4 regions of the Herbaspirillum sp. CAH-3 genome follow, and region 4 is predicted to be linked to each of the others. Evidence: predicted binding sites of a transcription regulator. Region 4 holds the regulator's gene; each other region holds the start of a gene.
The links. The regulator sigma-54, encoded in region 4, starts transcription at its own class of promoters, with help from an activator protein. The targets are predictions, from matches to a motif close to TGGCANGNAANCTGCTTT.
Positions count from the first base shown of each region.

Region 1: a site for sigma-54 is predicted at 1,624-1,641, ahead of FYB76_RS16530 (TorF family putative porin). Genes of this name have one in related genera too.
Region 2: a site for sigma-54 is predicted at 1,735-1,752, ahead of FYB76_RS09685 ([protein-PII] uridylyltransferase). Genes of this name have one in related genera too.
Region 3: a site for sigma-54 is predicted at 1,243-1,260, ahead of FYB76_RS15210 (MSMEG_0572/Sll0783 family nitrogen starvation response protein). Genes of this name have one in related genera too.

Region 1 covers NZ_VSWE01000012.1:84,545-87,751, reverse strand. Annotated here, with positions in the region: partial or broken gene FYB76_RS16540 (YifB family Mg chelatase-like AAA ATPase) at 1-961, opposite strand, end outside; gene FYB76_RS16535 (accessory factor UbiK family protein) at 1,035-1,280, opposite strand; gene FYB76_RS16530 (TorF family putative porin) at 1,701-2,480, shown strand; gene FYB76_RS16525 (P-II family nitrogen regulator) at 2,493-2,831, shown strand; gene FYB76_RS16520 (ammonium transporter) at 2,847-3,207, shown strand, end outside.
Region 2 covers NZ_VSWE01000006.1:184,592-187,798, reverse strand. Annotated here, with positions in the region: gene FYB76_RS09685 ([protein-PII] uridylyltransferase) at 1-1,653, opposite strand, end outside; gene map (type I methionyl aminopeptidase) at 1,799-2,623, opposite strand; gene rpsB (30S ribosomal protein S2) at 2,965-3,207, shown strand, end outside.
Region 3 covers NZ_VSWE01000011.1:43,492-46,698, reverse strand. Annotated here, with positions in the region: gene FYB76_RS15215 (PLP-dependent aminotransferase family protein) at 1-893, opposite strand, end outside; gene FYB76_RS15210 (MSMEG_0572/Sll0783 family nitrogen starvation response protein) at 1,337-1,819, shown strand; gene FYB76_RS15205 (Nit6803 family nitrilase) at 1,836-2,918, shown strand; gene FYB76_RS15200 (MSMEG_0568 family radical SAM protein) at 2,875-3,207, shown strand, end outside.
Region 4 covers NZ_VSWE01000010.1:166,566-169,772, reverse strand. Annotated here, with positions in the region: gene lptA (lipopolysaccharide transport periplasmic protein LptA) at 1-170, shown strand, start outside; gene lptB (LPS export ABC transporter ATP-binding protein) at 167-916, shown strand; gene FYB76_RS14675 (RNA polymerase factor sigma-54) at 985-2,475, shown strand; gene hpf (ribosome hibernation-promoting factor, HPF/YfiA family) at 2,628-2,990, shown strand.

The sequences.
Region 1 (3,207 bases), on a different contig from region 4:
CATCCAGCACGCTGCGCGGATACTCGGCGATCTCATCGAGGAACAGGACCCCATGATGGGCCAGCGAGATTTCCCCTGGCCGGGGCGTGCTGCCGCCGCCCACCAGCGCCACGGCGGAGGCCGTGTGGTGCGGCGCCCGGTAAGGCCGCTGGCGCCACTGCGCAATGTCGAATCCCCCGCTCAAGGATTGCACGGCAGCCGACTCCAAGGCCTCATCCTGCGTCATCGGCGGCAGGATGCCGGGAAAGCGCGTGGCCAACATCGACTTGCCCGCGCCCGGCGGGCCGACCAGCAGCATGCTGTGCTGTCCGGCCGCCGCCACCTCCATGGCGCGCCGCGCCTGCAATTGTCCCTTGATGTCGCTGAAATCCGGGTATGGCACCACGCTGCAGGTCGCGCGCGGCACATGCTGCTGCAGGCGGCCAGCGGCATCGCGGCTGCTGAAATGGGTGCAGACCTCCAACAAGGAGCCCGCTGGCAGGATCTGCGCCTGCGGCACCAGTGCGGCCTCGTCCGCATTGGCGGCGGGCAGGATGAAGCTGCGCGGCGGGTCGTCGCCCTGGCTGTCGCGCTGCATGGCGCAGGTCATGGCCAAGGCGCCGCGAATGGGCAGCAGCTGCCCTGACAGCGAGAGCTCGCCCGCATATTCATGCGCGTCGAGCCGGTCGGCGGGGATCTGTTCTGAAGCCGCCAGGATGCCCAAGGCGATGGCCAGGTCGAATCGCCCGGATTCCTTGGGCAGGTCGGCCGGTGCCAGGTTGACGGTAATGCGGCGGGCAGGGAATTCAAACCGCGCGTTCTGCAACGCCGCCCGGACGCGATCACGGGCTTCCTTTACCTCGGCTTCCGGCAAGCCGACGATGGTGAAGGCCGGCAAGCCGTTGGCCAGGTGCACCTCAACCGTCACCGGCGGGGCGCTCATGCCGGCCAGGGCGCGGCTGCGCAAGACCGCCAGGCTCATCGCAATGCGCCCGGCAGCTTGTCAGAACAGAGTAGGGAAGGGGGAGGGAAAGAGAATAGAGTCTGTGCCAGGATCATGGAGTCTGTTTTTGCTGAGCCTCAAGCTCGGCAACACGCGCTTCCAGCGCCTCCAGGCGGGCACGGGTCTTGGCCAATACCTGGGCCTGGACGTCGAATTCCTCGCGCGTGACCAGGTCCAGCTTGGCAAAACCCTGACTCAGCATGGCCTTGACGTTCTTCTCGATGTCCTTGGCCGGAGAGTTCTCGATCGCCTTGTTGATCTTGGATTGCAGGTCTTCAAAAAATGGGGGCTTGTCCATGTCGGATCTCCTTGGCAGATAGCTGTACTGCAAGTTTAGCGGTTTCCCGCCCATCCTCAAACCGCGATGTCCTGTGTAGACCGCATTTTTGTACACAGGTGCCGGATTAAGGCTGAATTTTCCTTCGGGAAATGCGCCGACTTGGTGATCCGGGAGAGGCCCGCCGCCCGCGCACCAAAATGTGTTTGCCGCGTTCGATGCAGGTTTGACAAAAAACGAGGAATATCGCACCAATCACGTGCATTTTCCCAGCTCATGCACTATTTTGAAGCTGATCTCGAAAAAAATCGTTGCAAATCTCTGGTTTCACGCGAAAACACAAGTCTGCCTTGCCGAATGGACATGGCACGGCTCCTGCTAAAGGTTGGGGGCACAGATAAAAAAGACTTTATTGTTCAAACATAAACCAGAGGGAAAGTCATGAAGAAACTGATTCTTGCAACAGCCATCGCAGCATCCTTCGTTTCTACCGTGGCCCGCGCAGAGGACGCCAAGCCGGACAATGAATTGAGCTTCAACGCCGCCGTGGTGAGCGACTACCGCTACCGTGGCCTGACCCAGACCCGCTTCGACCCGGCCCTGCAGGTTGGTGCTGACTACACGCACAACCCGACCGGCCTCTACGCCGGTACCTGGCTGACCAACATCAAGTGGATCAAGGATGCAGGCACCCTGGCCGGTTCCGACACCAAGGGCAACGTCGAATGGGACATCTACGGCGGCAAGCGCGGTGACATCGGCGGCGGCTTCACCTACGACGTCGGCGGCCTGTACTACTACTACCCTGGCAACAGCCTGGACAAGGTCGCCAAGAACGCCAACACCTTCGAACTCTACGGCCAGGTCGGCTATGGTCCTGCCTACTTCAAGTATTCGCAGGCCCTGACCAACCTGTTCGGCACGCCCAACAGCAAGTACAGCCAGTACTTTGACCTGGGCGCCAACATCGAGACCTACTACGGCGTCATGCTGGGCTTGCACCTCGGTCACCAGAGCGTGCGTGGCAACCCCAACCAGCTGAGCTACACCGACTGGAAGATCGGCCTGTCCAAGACCTTCGACGAAGCGGCCGGCATCACCCTGGGCGTGGCCTACGTGGGTACCGACCTCAAGGATGGCGTCTCCACCACCCCGGCATCGGATGGCTCCAAGAACGTCGGCAAGAACGGTTTCGTCTTCTCCATCAGCAAAACTTTCTAACAAGAGGTTCGTATGAAACTGATCACTGCGATCATCAAACCGTTCAAGCTGGATGAGGTGCGCGAAGCCCTCTCCGCGATCGGGGTGCAAGGCATCACCGTGACCGAAGTCAAGGGCTTCGGTCGTCAGAAAGGCCATACCGAGCTGTACCGCGGCGCCGAGTATGTGGTCGATTTCCTGCCCAAGACCAAGATCGAGGCTGCCGTTGACGACGCCATCGTCGAACGCGCCCTGGAAGCCATCGAGACCGCCGCTCGTACCGGCAAGATCGGCGACGGCAAGATCTTCGTCCAGGATCTGCTGGATGTGATCCGTATCCGTACCGGCGAAACCGGCAAAGACGCTCTGTAAAAAAGGGGAATTCTAATGAGCATGAAGAAAATGTTTTCCGGCGCGCTCGCCATTGGCGCGCTGTTGTTGGCGGTAGGCTTTACCGCTCCGGCCCAGGCGCAGGATGCGCCCAAGCCTGAAGCTGCAGCGGCTGCCGCCGCTGCCCCGGCCGCTGCCGCTCCGGCTGCGCCCAAGGCTGAAGCAGCCGCCCCGGCTGCTGCTGCACCTGCTGCGCCTGCCGCCGCTGCTGCCGCACCGGCTCCGGTCCCCAACAAGGGCGACACCGCCTGGATGCTGGTTTGTACCGCTTTCGTCATCCTGATGACCCTGCCCGGCCTGGGCCTGTTCTACGGCGGCCTGGTCCGCAGCAAGAACATGCTGTCGGTGCTGATGCAGT
Region 2 (3,207 bases), on a different contig from region 4:
CTCGTCCTTGACCAGCTGCGCGAAGGCGGTGATGACATCGGGGTCCGACATGTCCTGCTTCTGCGCCACGTGCGACATGGCCAGATGCTGCTCCACCAGGAACACGATCAGCTCGGTATTGTCCGGCGAGATGCCATGCTGCTCGCAGAAGGCCCGCGCGTCGGCCATGCCCAGCTTGGAGTGGTCGCCGCCACGGCCCTTGGCGATGTCGTGGAACAGGGCCGCGATGTAGAGCACCCAGGGCTGGCCAAAGTTGGCCATGAGCTGGCTGCAGAAGGGATATTCATGCGCATGTTCGCTCATCGTGAAGCGGCGCACATTGCGCACCACCATCAGGATGTGCTGGTCCACCGTGTAGACGTGGAACAGGTCATGCTGCATTTGGCCGACGATCTGGCGGAAGTTCGGCAGGTAGCGTCCCAGCACGCTGGTGCTGTTCATCCCGCGCAGGGCGTGGGTGATACCGCGCTTGCTCTGGATGATCTGCATGAACAGGCGGTGATTTTCCGGATTGGCACGGAAGGCATTGTCGATCTTGAAACGCGCATGCCATAGCGCCCGCAGGGTACGTGCCGACATATCCTTCAGTTCCGGATGCTCGGAAAGCACCAGGAAGACTTCCAGCATGGCCGAAGGTGTCTCCTCGAAGACCTTGTCATGGGCGATGTCGACGAAGCCGTTGACCTCGTTGAAGCGCTCGTTGAGCGGACGCGGTACTGCCTGCTGCGGGAACAGGTGCGCTTCGATGTTCTGCAGCAGGATGGTGTTGAGCTGCGTGACCGCCTTGGCTGCCCAGTAATAGCGCTGCATCAGGTATTCGCTGGCGCGGCGGGTATCGGTGGTCTTGAAGCCGAAGGTCTCGGCGATCTGGGTCTGGATGTCGAAGACCAGCCGGTCTTCGCGGCGGTCGGTGAGGATGTGCAGGCGGATGCGGATGTCCTTGAAGGCGCGTTCCTTCTGGCGCAACTGGCGCGCCTCGGTGGAGGTCAGCATGCCGTGTTCGGCCAGCTCGCCCCAGGAGTTGCCCAGGCCCGCCGCCTTGGCCACCCACAGGATCACCTGCAGGTCGCGCAGGCCGCCGGGGCTTTCCTTGCAGTTGGGTTCGAGGCTGTAGGGCGTGTCTTCATATTTGATGTGGCGCTGGCGCATTTCCAGGGTCTTGGCCTGGAAGAAGGCCAGCGGGTCCAGCGCCGCATGGTAGCGCTCCTGCAATTTCTTGAAGAGCGCGCGGTTGCCGGTCACCAGGCGGGCTTCCAGGAGGCTGGTCTGCACCGTGATGTCGGCGGCAGATTCATCCAGGCACTCGTCGATGGTGCGGATGCTGTGGCCGATTTCCAGTCCGATGTCCCAGAACAGCTGCACCAGGGATTCCAGCTTTTCCTTCTTGGCCGCATCCGGGGCCTGGTCCAGCAGGATCAGCACATCCACATCCGAGTGCGGGAACAGCTCGCCGCGGCCATATCCACCCACGGCCACCAGGGCCGCATTGCCGGACATGCCCAGTTCTTCCCAGGCAGTGGTGAGGGCTTCGTCCACGTTGCGGCGCAACTGGGCCAGCAACTGCTCGGTCTTGTGGTTGGACTGGAACACCTCGATGGCTTGCTGGCGCGCGGCCTTGAGCTGTTTCTTGAGCGTGATGGCGAGTGTGGGCATCGTGGTAGGCAATCAGGGCAAGCAGGGCGGCGGGGCGGCGCCTATATGAACAAAGCCGCATCCCCATGCGGCTTTGCGCCCCAAGCAGGTTTCGTGCCGGAAACTGTGTGCAGGCGGGATGGGCACATGGTTCCGGCGGCCAGGATCACGCCGGGGAGGCGACCTGGTTCTGGATGAAGGCCGGCGGTGCCGGCATGCCGGGCGAGACCGTCAGCACTTCGAAGCCGGTCTCGGTCACCAGCACGGTGTGTTCCCATTGGGCCGAGAGGCTGCGGTCCTTGGTCTTGATGGTCCAGCCGTCGCCCATTTCGCGGATTTCGCGGCGGCCGGCGTTGATCATCGGTTCCACCGTGAAGATCATGCCGGCTTCCAGCTTCTCCAGCGTGCCGGGGCGGCCGTAGTGCAGGACCTGCGGTTCTTCATGGAAGACCTTGCCGATGCCGTGGCCGCAGAACTCGCGCACCACGCTGTAACCGGCCTTTTCGGCGTGCTGCTGGATCACGTGGCCGATATCGCCCAGGTGTGCGCCCGGCTTGATCTTGGAGATGCCCAGCCACATGCATTCGTAAGTGATCTCGGTCAGGCGGCGCGCCAGGATGGACGGTTCGCCCAGGAAGAACATGCGGCTGGTGTCGCCGTGGTAGCCATTCTTGATGATGGTGACGTCGATGTTGAGGACGTCGCCGTTCTTCATCACCTTGTCGCCGGGGATGCCGTGGCAGATCACGTCGTTGAGGGAGGTGCAGATGGCCTTGGGGTAGGGCGTGTAACCCGGCGGGCAGTAGTTCAGCGGGGCCGGGATGCTGCCTTGTACGTTGGTCATGTACTCGTGGCAGAGGCGGTCGATCTCGCCGGTGCTTACGCCCGGTTTCACGAAGGGGGTGATGTAGTCCAGCACCTCGGCGGCCAGGCGGCCGGCCACGCGCATGCCTTCGATGTCTTCGGCGGTCTTGATGGTGATGTTGCCCATGATGAATCGCAATTCGCTAGAAAATCGTCAAGACGGGATTATAGACGACAGGGGTGGTTTCTGTTTTGCCCGCTCCGGGCGGGATGGCGCGGCCCGGAGATGACTGTGCGGTCCGGCTTGATGTGCTACTTGAACAAAAGTGTAGGGTCGAGTAGAATGCCGGGCTGATCTGAAAACCACAGATTGGTTGTCGAATGCGGTGTGCGGAATGATTCTTCATGTCTGTTTGGCAATAAGTGTTCTAATTTATTTTTTGAAACGCGAATCCGTTCGCTAAAAGGGTGTCCGGCTGCATGAGCCGGATGACCGAGCGGATTCCAGACCTAACCCTGGAGAAATTCATGTCCGTTACCATGCGCGAAATGCTGGAAGCCGGTGTCCATTTCGGTCACCAAACCCGCTTCTGGAACCCCAAGATGGCCCCCTTCATTTTCGGCCATCGCAACAAGATTCACATCGTCAACCTGGAAAAGACCCTGGGCATGTACCAGGAAGCCGTCAAGTACGTGCGCCAGCTGTCGGCCAACCGCGGCACCATCCTGTTCGTCGGTACCAAGCGTCAAGCCCGCGAAATCCTGGCCACC
Region 3 (3,207 bases), on a different contig from region 4:
ACGTAGTAGGTCAGTTCGCTGCCCAGGCTGGCGATGGCCGGTGGCGCATTGCGCGGCAGGAAACCGTAGGCATCGTCCTCGATGATGGCGACCTCGTAGTGGCGGGCGATCTCCACCAGCGCCTGGCGCCGTGACACCGAGGTCGTGCAGGTGGTCGGGTTCAGCAGCGTGGGATTGCAATACAGCGCCTTGGGCGCGTATTGCGCGCAGGCGCCCGCGAAGGCCACGGCATCGATGCCTTCATTGTCCATCGGCAAGCCGACCAGCTTGATGTTGAGATGCCCGGCCAGCGCCCGCAGGCCGGGATAGGTGACGTCCTCGCAGCAGAGCACGCCGCCCGGCCCGACCACCATGGTGAGGATGGCCAGCAGCGCACATTGCGCGCCCGGCGTCACCAGTACCCGTTCCGGTTCCACCAGCAGCGCGCGCCGGCGCAGCCAGAGCGCACCGGCTTCGCGATCCTCCGGCGATCCGCCGAAATCCTGGTAGCGCATCAGGTCGCGCAGGCGGCCGTTGACCTTGCTCCATCCCGACTGCATCAATTCCATCAGCTCCGGCGACTCCGGCTCGGGCGGCATGTTCATCGACATGTCCACATTGGGCCGGCCTTCGGTCACGCGCGGGATGCGCGGACGGCGTTTGCCGCAGACGAAGGTGCCGCGTCCCACCACCGAATCCACCAGGCCGCGCCGATGCGCTTCCGTATACGCGCGGGCCACCGTGGTGAAGTCCAGGTCCAGCAACTCGGCCAGCTTGCGTTGCGGCGGCAGGCGCTGCTCGGGCTGCAGGTGGCCGGTGGCGACATCCTCGGCGATCGCATTGGCGATGGCCAGGTAGAGCGGTCCGCTGCCCTTCTTCAATTTCGGGACCCACAGGGTGCTGTTCTTGGACATGGCGGCTTCCTCGTTTCCGGCGTTCAACATTGACTGCATCGAAAAGCCTCATTGAATGCAATTTGCATTCCATCCAATCGGACTGCAAAGGGGCTGCGATTGCACCGTCTTGCGTCATCCCGTGCAGTGCCGGCGCACCAACTCAAGACACGGCGCTGCGCCAGGGTGCATGCGGGTTTGCGCGGTGTTTGCGGATTGTATGGAGGGATTGAATGGATTGCTTCATGGCCCGTAAAAAACCTTTCGCCGGTGACGATTCGGCAAGCCGCACAGGAGCTGGGGGTGGCATCGGAATGCTGCGATTGACGGGATTTTTATGCAGTCAATTTACCCATTGACGGGGTGCTGGTGGCACGCCTGATGCATTCAATGCCAGCGTCGCGGCGAGGTCGCCGGACCACTTCCCCAAGTGCAGACCAACAGCAATCGAGAGGAGTATCACCATGCCCGCAGTCACCAAAGCAGCCCACGCCCCCGGCGATTTCCTGGTGGATTATGAAGAGAAGGTATTCGAAGACGTCAAAGCCCAGCCGGGAGAAAAAGCGCTGGTGACTTTCCATACGGTGGCCTTCGAAGGCTCGATCGGTTTCGTCAACCTGCTGCAGGCCACGCGCCTGAAGCGCAAGGGTTTCGAGACCTCCATCCTGCTCTACGGTCCCGGTGTGACGCTGGGCGTGCAGCGCGGTTTCCCGACCCTGGGCGATGAGGCTTTCCCCGGTCACCAGAACTTCAACAAGCAGATCGTCAAGTTCATGGAAGAGGGCGGCAAGGTCTACGCCTGCCGCTTCGCCCTGCAGGCCCTGTACGGCCACGGCGAGCCCTCGCTGATCCCGGGCATCCGCCCCATCAATCCGCTGGACGTGCTGGACCTGGTGCTGCTGCATCGTCGCGACAACGCCTTCATCCTCGACACCTGGACCCTGTAAGCGGAAGGGCGGCCCCATGAGCAATCACAAGAGAACGGTACGGGCGGCGGCGGTACAGATCGCGCCCGACCTCGACAGCGAACACGGCACCGTGGCCAAGGTCTGCCAGGCCATTGCCGAGGCCGCTGCGCAAGGCGCGCAACTGGTCGTGTTTCCGGAAACCTTCGTTCCCTACTATCCGTACTTCTCGTTCGTGAGGCCGCCCTTCGCCTCGGGCCCGGAACACCTGCTGCTCTACGAGCGGGCCGTGACGGTGCCCGGTCCCGTGACCCAGGCGGTATCCGAAGCCGCACGCGCGCATGGCACGGTGGTGGTGCTGGGCGTCAACGAACGCGATCACGGCACGCTCTACAACACGCAGCTGGTCTTTGATGCCGATGGCACCCTGGTATTGAAGCGCCGCAAGATCACGCCGACCTATCACGAACGCATGATCTGGGGCCAGGGCGATGCCAGCGGCCTGAAGGTGGTGCCCACCGCCGTGGGCCGCCTGGGGGCGCTGGCCTGCTGGGAACACTACAACCCGCTGGCGCGCTACAGCCTCATGGCGCAGCACGAGGAAATCCACTGCGCACAGTTTCCCGGTTCCATGGTGGGCCAGATCTTTGCCGACCAGATGGAGGTGACCATCCGCCATCACGCACTGGAATCGGGCTGTTTCGTCATCAATGCGACCGGCTGGCTCACCGATGAACAGATCGCCGCCATCGAGCCCGATCCCAAGGCGCAGAAGGCCCTGCGCGGTGGCTGCTGTACCGCCATCGTCTCGCCCGAAGGCAAGCTGCTGGCCGAACCCCTGCGCAGCGGCGAAGGCATCCTGGTGGCTGACCTGGACATGGAACTGGTCACCAAGCGCAAGCGCATGATGGATTCGGTGGGCCACTATGCGCGCCCGGAACTGCTGCACCTGGTGATCGATGATCGCCGCACTTCGCCCATGTCATCGCTGTTCCCGGTCGAACAGCCCGCTCCTGTCATCCACTCCTCCACGAGGTCCCATCATGCAGACAGCCGTCATCCAGTTGCACCCCCAGCGTCCGAGCCGCAAGGCCCCCATGGAATTGATCTCGGAACTGCAGTCCTTGGGGCTGCGTCTTGACGATCCCGCAGCCGGCGCACAGAGCCGCCGGGGCGGGGCAGGGCCGTCGGATCACAAGGCGGTAACCGTCGACGGGCATACCGTGATGATCCCGGTGCATACGGCCGGGGCCTGGTCCTCGCCCTATGTGGCCACGCAGCCTGGCGCCGATGGCGCTTCGCGCATCCTGCGCGATGGCGTGGAGGTGGGCGTGGTGTCCTTCCCGCACCAGCCGCGCTTCTACAAGATGCAGACCTTCGATGGCATCCCCTACGGCAAGATCGCCACGCTGCATGGTGCCGATGTGCTG
Region 4 (3,207 bases):
CCGCCAGCGGCGAGAGCAAGCCCGGCGCGGGCCGCATCACCGCCGTGATCCAGCCCAAGAATCCGCCGCCGGCTGGCAGCACCGCACCGGCCACCCCGGCGGCCCAGCCGTCCGGCAAGAACAACGCCGCGCAGCCTGCCCCGCGTCGCGACAACGGAAAGGGCCAATGACGATGGCAGCCAGCTCGCTGGTCGTTCGCGGCCTGAAGAAAAGTTATGGCGCGCGCCAGGTGGTGCGCGATGTCTCGATGGAAGTGCGCAGCGGCGAAGTGGTCGGCCTGCTTGGCCCCAATGGTGCCGGCAAGACCACCTCGTTCTACATGATCGTGGGCCTGGTGCCCTCCGATGGCGGCGAGATCGACCTGGATGGCGCATCCATTTCGCGCATGCCCATCCACAAGCGCGCCACCATGGGCTTGTCTTACCTGCCGCAGGAAGCCTCAGTGTTCCGCAAGCTGACGGTGGAAGACAATATCCGTGCCGTGCTCGAGCTGCGCCAGGAAGACGGCAAGCCGCTCTCGCGCGATGAAATCGAAGGCCGCCTCAACAACCTGCTGCACGAACTGCAGATCGAAAAGCTGCGCGATAGCCAGGCGCTGTCGCTCTCGGGCGGCGAGCGTCGCCGTGTCGAAATCGCCCGCGCACTGGCCACCGATCCGCGCTTCGTGCTGCTCGATGAACCCTTTGCCGGTATCGACCCGATTGCCGTGATCGAGATCCAGCGCATCGTGCGCTTCCTGAAGGAACGCGGCATCGGCGTGCTCATCACCGACCACAATGTGCGCGAGACGCTGGGCATCTGCGACCGCGCCTACATCATCAACCAGGGCACGGTGCTGGCCAGCGGCAATCCGGAAGAGATCATCGCCAACGAATCGGTGCGCCGCGTGTACCTGGGCGAACACTTCCGCATGTAAGCAGGCAACTTACTTTACGCAACGACAGGCAGTGCAACCAGCGGGCCACGCCGCTTCCAGAAAGACAGATGAAACAGTCGCTCCAGTTACGTACCTCGCAGCACCTCGCCTTGACGCCGCAACTGCAGCAGTCGATCAGGCTGCTGCAACTGTCGACGCTGGAACTGCACCAGGAACTGGAACAGATCCTCTCCGACAATCCCCTGCTGGAACGCCTGGACGATGCGCTCGACAATTCGGTGCGCCTGCTGGCCGATGGCGCCGTCTCCAGTTCGCCCTCCAGCGGTGTGGCCGAGGCGCCCGGGGAAGGCAGCGGCGAGGCCGCACCGGCGGCGGCAGATGGCGATTCCAGTTTCGAGTACCAGGACAACAATCCCGACAACGGTGTCACCGGCGATGCTGACTGGAGCTTTGACGATGTCGCACGCAGCGGCAAGTCGCCGGACGACGACGATGCCCGTCCGCAACTCGAAGCCCACGAACTGACCCTGCGCGAACACCTGCTGGAACAGATCCGCGTGACCGCGCGCACCCTGCGCGATCGGGCGCTGCTGGAGCTGCTCACCGATGCGCTCGACGAAAGCGGCTATCTCGAAGAACCGCTGGAAGACATCCACGCGCGCCTGCCTGAAGAGTTGGGCATCGACATGGAAGAGCTGTCCATTTCGCTCAAGCTCCTGCAGAGCCTGGATCCCGCGGGGGTGGGTGCACGCAGTGCCGGTGAATGCCTGGCGCTGCAAATCCGCCGCCTGCCCAAGATCCCCTTTGTCACCCGCAAGCTGGCGCTGAGGATCGTTGAGGATTACCTGCCGCTGTTTGCCCAGCGCGATTTCAACAAGATCAAGAAGGCCCTGGATTGCGATGACGAAGACCTGCGTGAAGCCCAGGCCGTGATCCGCCAATGCCGTCCGCACCCGGGTGCCGAATTCGCGCGCGATGCCTCGGACTATGTGGTGCCGGATGTGATTGTCAAGCAGACAAAGACCGGCTGGCAGGTCATGCTCAACCATGAGGTCATGCCCAAGCTGCGCGTCAATGCGATGTATGCCAGTGCATTGAAGCAAGCCAAGGGCGAAGGTTCGCTGTCGTCGCAGTTGCAGGAAGCCAAGTGGCTCATCAAGAACATGCGGCAACGTTTCGATACAATTTTGCGCGTCGCGCAGGCTATTGTGGAACGTCAAAGAAACTTCTTTTCACATGGGGCAGTCGCCATGCGCCCCCTTGTGCTGCGTGAAATTGCTGATACACTGGGTCTACACGAGAGCACCATCTCTCGCGTGACGACTCAGAAATACATGCTCACTCCGCATGGAATGTTTGAGTTGAAATACTTCTTCGGTAGCCACGTCGCGACTGAAACCGGAGGCGAAGCTTCCTCCACCGCGATACGGGCGCTGATCAAACAGTTGATAGGAGCCGAGAACCCGCAGACCCCATTATCCGATAGCAAGATTGCGGATATGCTGGCAGAACAAGGCATGGTGGTCGCGCGACGCACAGTCGCCAAATACCGCGAAGTGTTGAAGATTCCGCCGGTCAATCTCCGCAAGTCCCTCTGAGTTTTTCCTCAGTTTTTCTGCAGTACCGTTGCTGTGTTCAGGCAAGCATCCGACTGATGCCCGCGCCATCCGACACGAAGACCGTGCCCGTGGTACAGCTGCAGCAGGATCGATTGCACGAACCTCCAGTGACTTCACGATAGGAGTCTTGTATGAATCTGACCATCAGTGGACACCACCTCGAACTGACCCCCGCCATCCGGGAATACGTGCAAAGCAAGCTCTCGCGTATCAAGCGCCATTTCGACAACGTGATCGACGTCAGCGTGATCCTGAGCGTAGATAAACTCACAGAAAAGGAAAAGCGCCAAAAAGCGGAAATCAACGTCCACATCAAGGGGAAGGATCTACATGCGGAAAGCATCGCACACGACCTCTACGCTGCCATTGACACGCTGATCGACAAGCTCGATCGCCAGGTCATCAAGCACAAGGACAAGTTGCAGGAACATCACTCCATGGCCAAGCGCCTGCCGGACGAAACGCCGGAGGATGCGGTGGCCGGAGCGGCATAAGCCAGGACACCCTCGGCAAGCCGCCTCGCAGCCGCAACGCTGCTGAGAAAGCCAGCCGAATTTCATGAGGAAGGGGCGCGCAAGCGCCCTTTTTCATTGATGGCCGCCGAACTGGCGCAAGCCTGTGGAAAAAATATAAATCATTGCGCAAGGCAACTTTTCCACAGCCGTCGCTGAACATGATGCAGGAGCCTGCTGCTTGAATGTGTTCACGTCA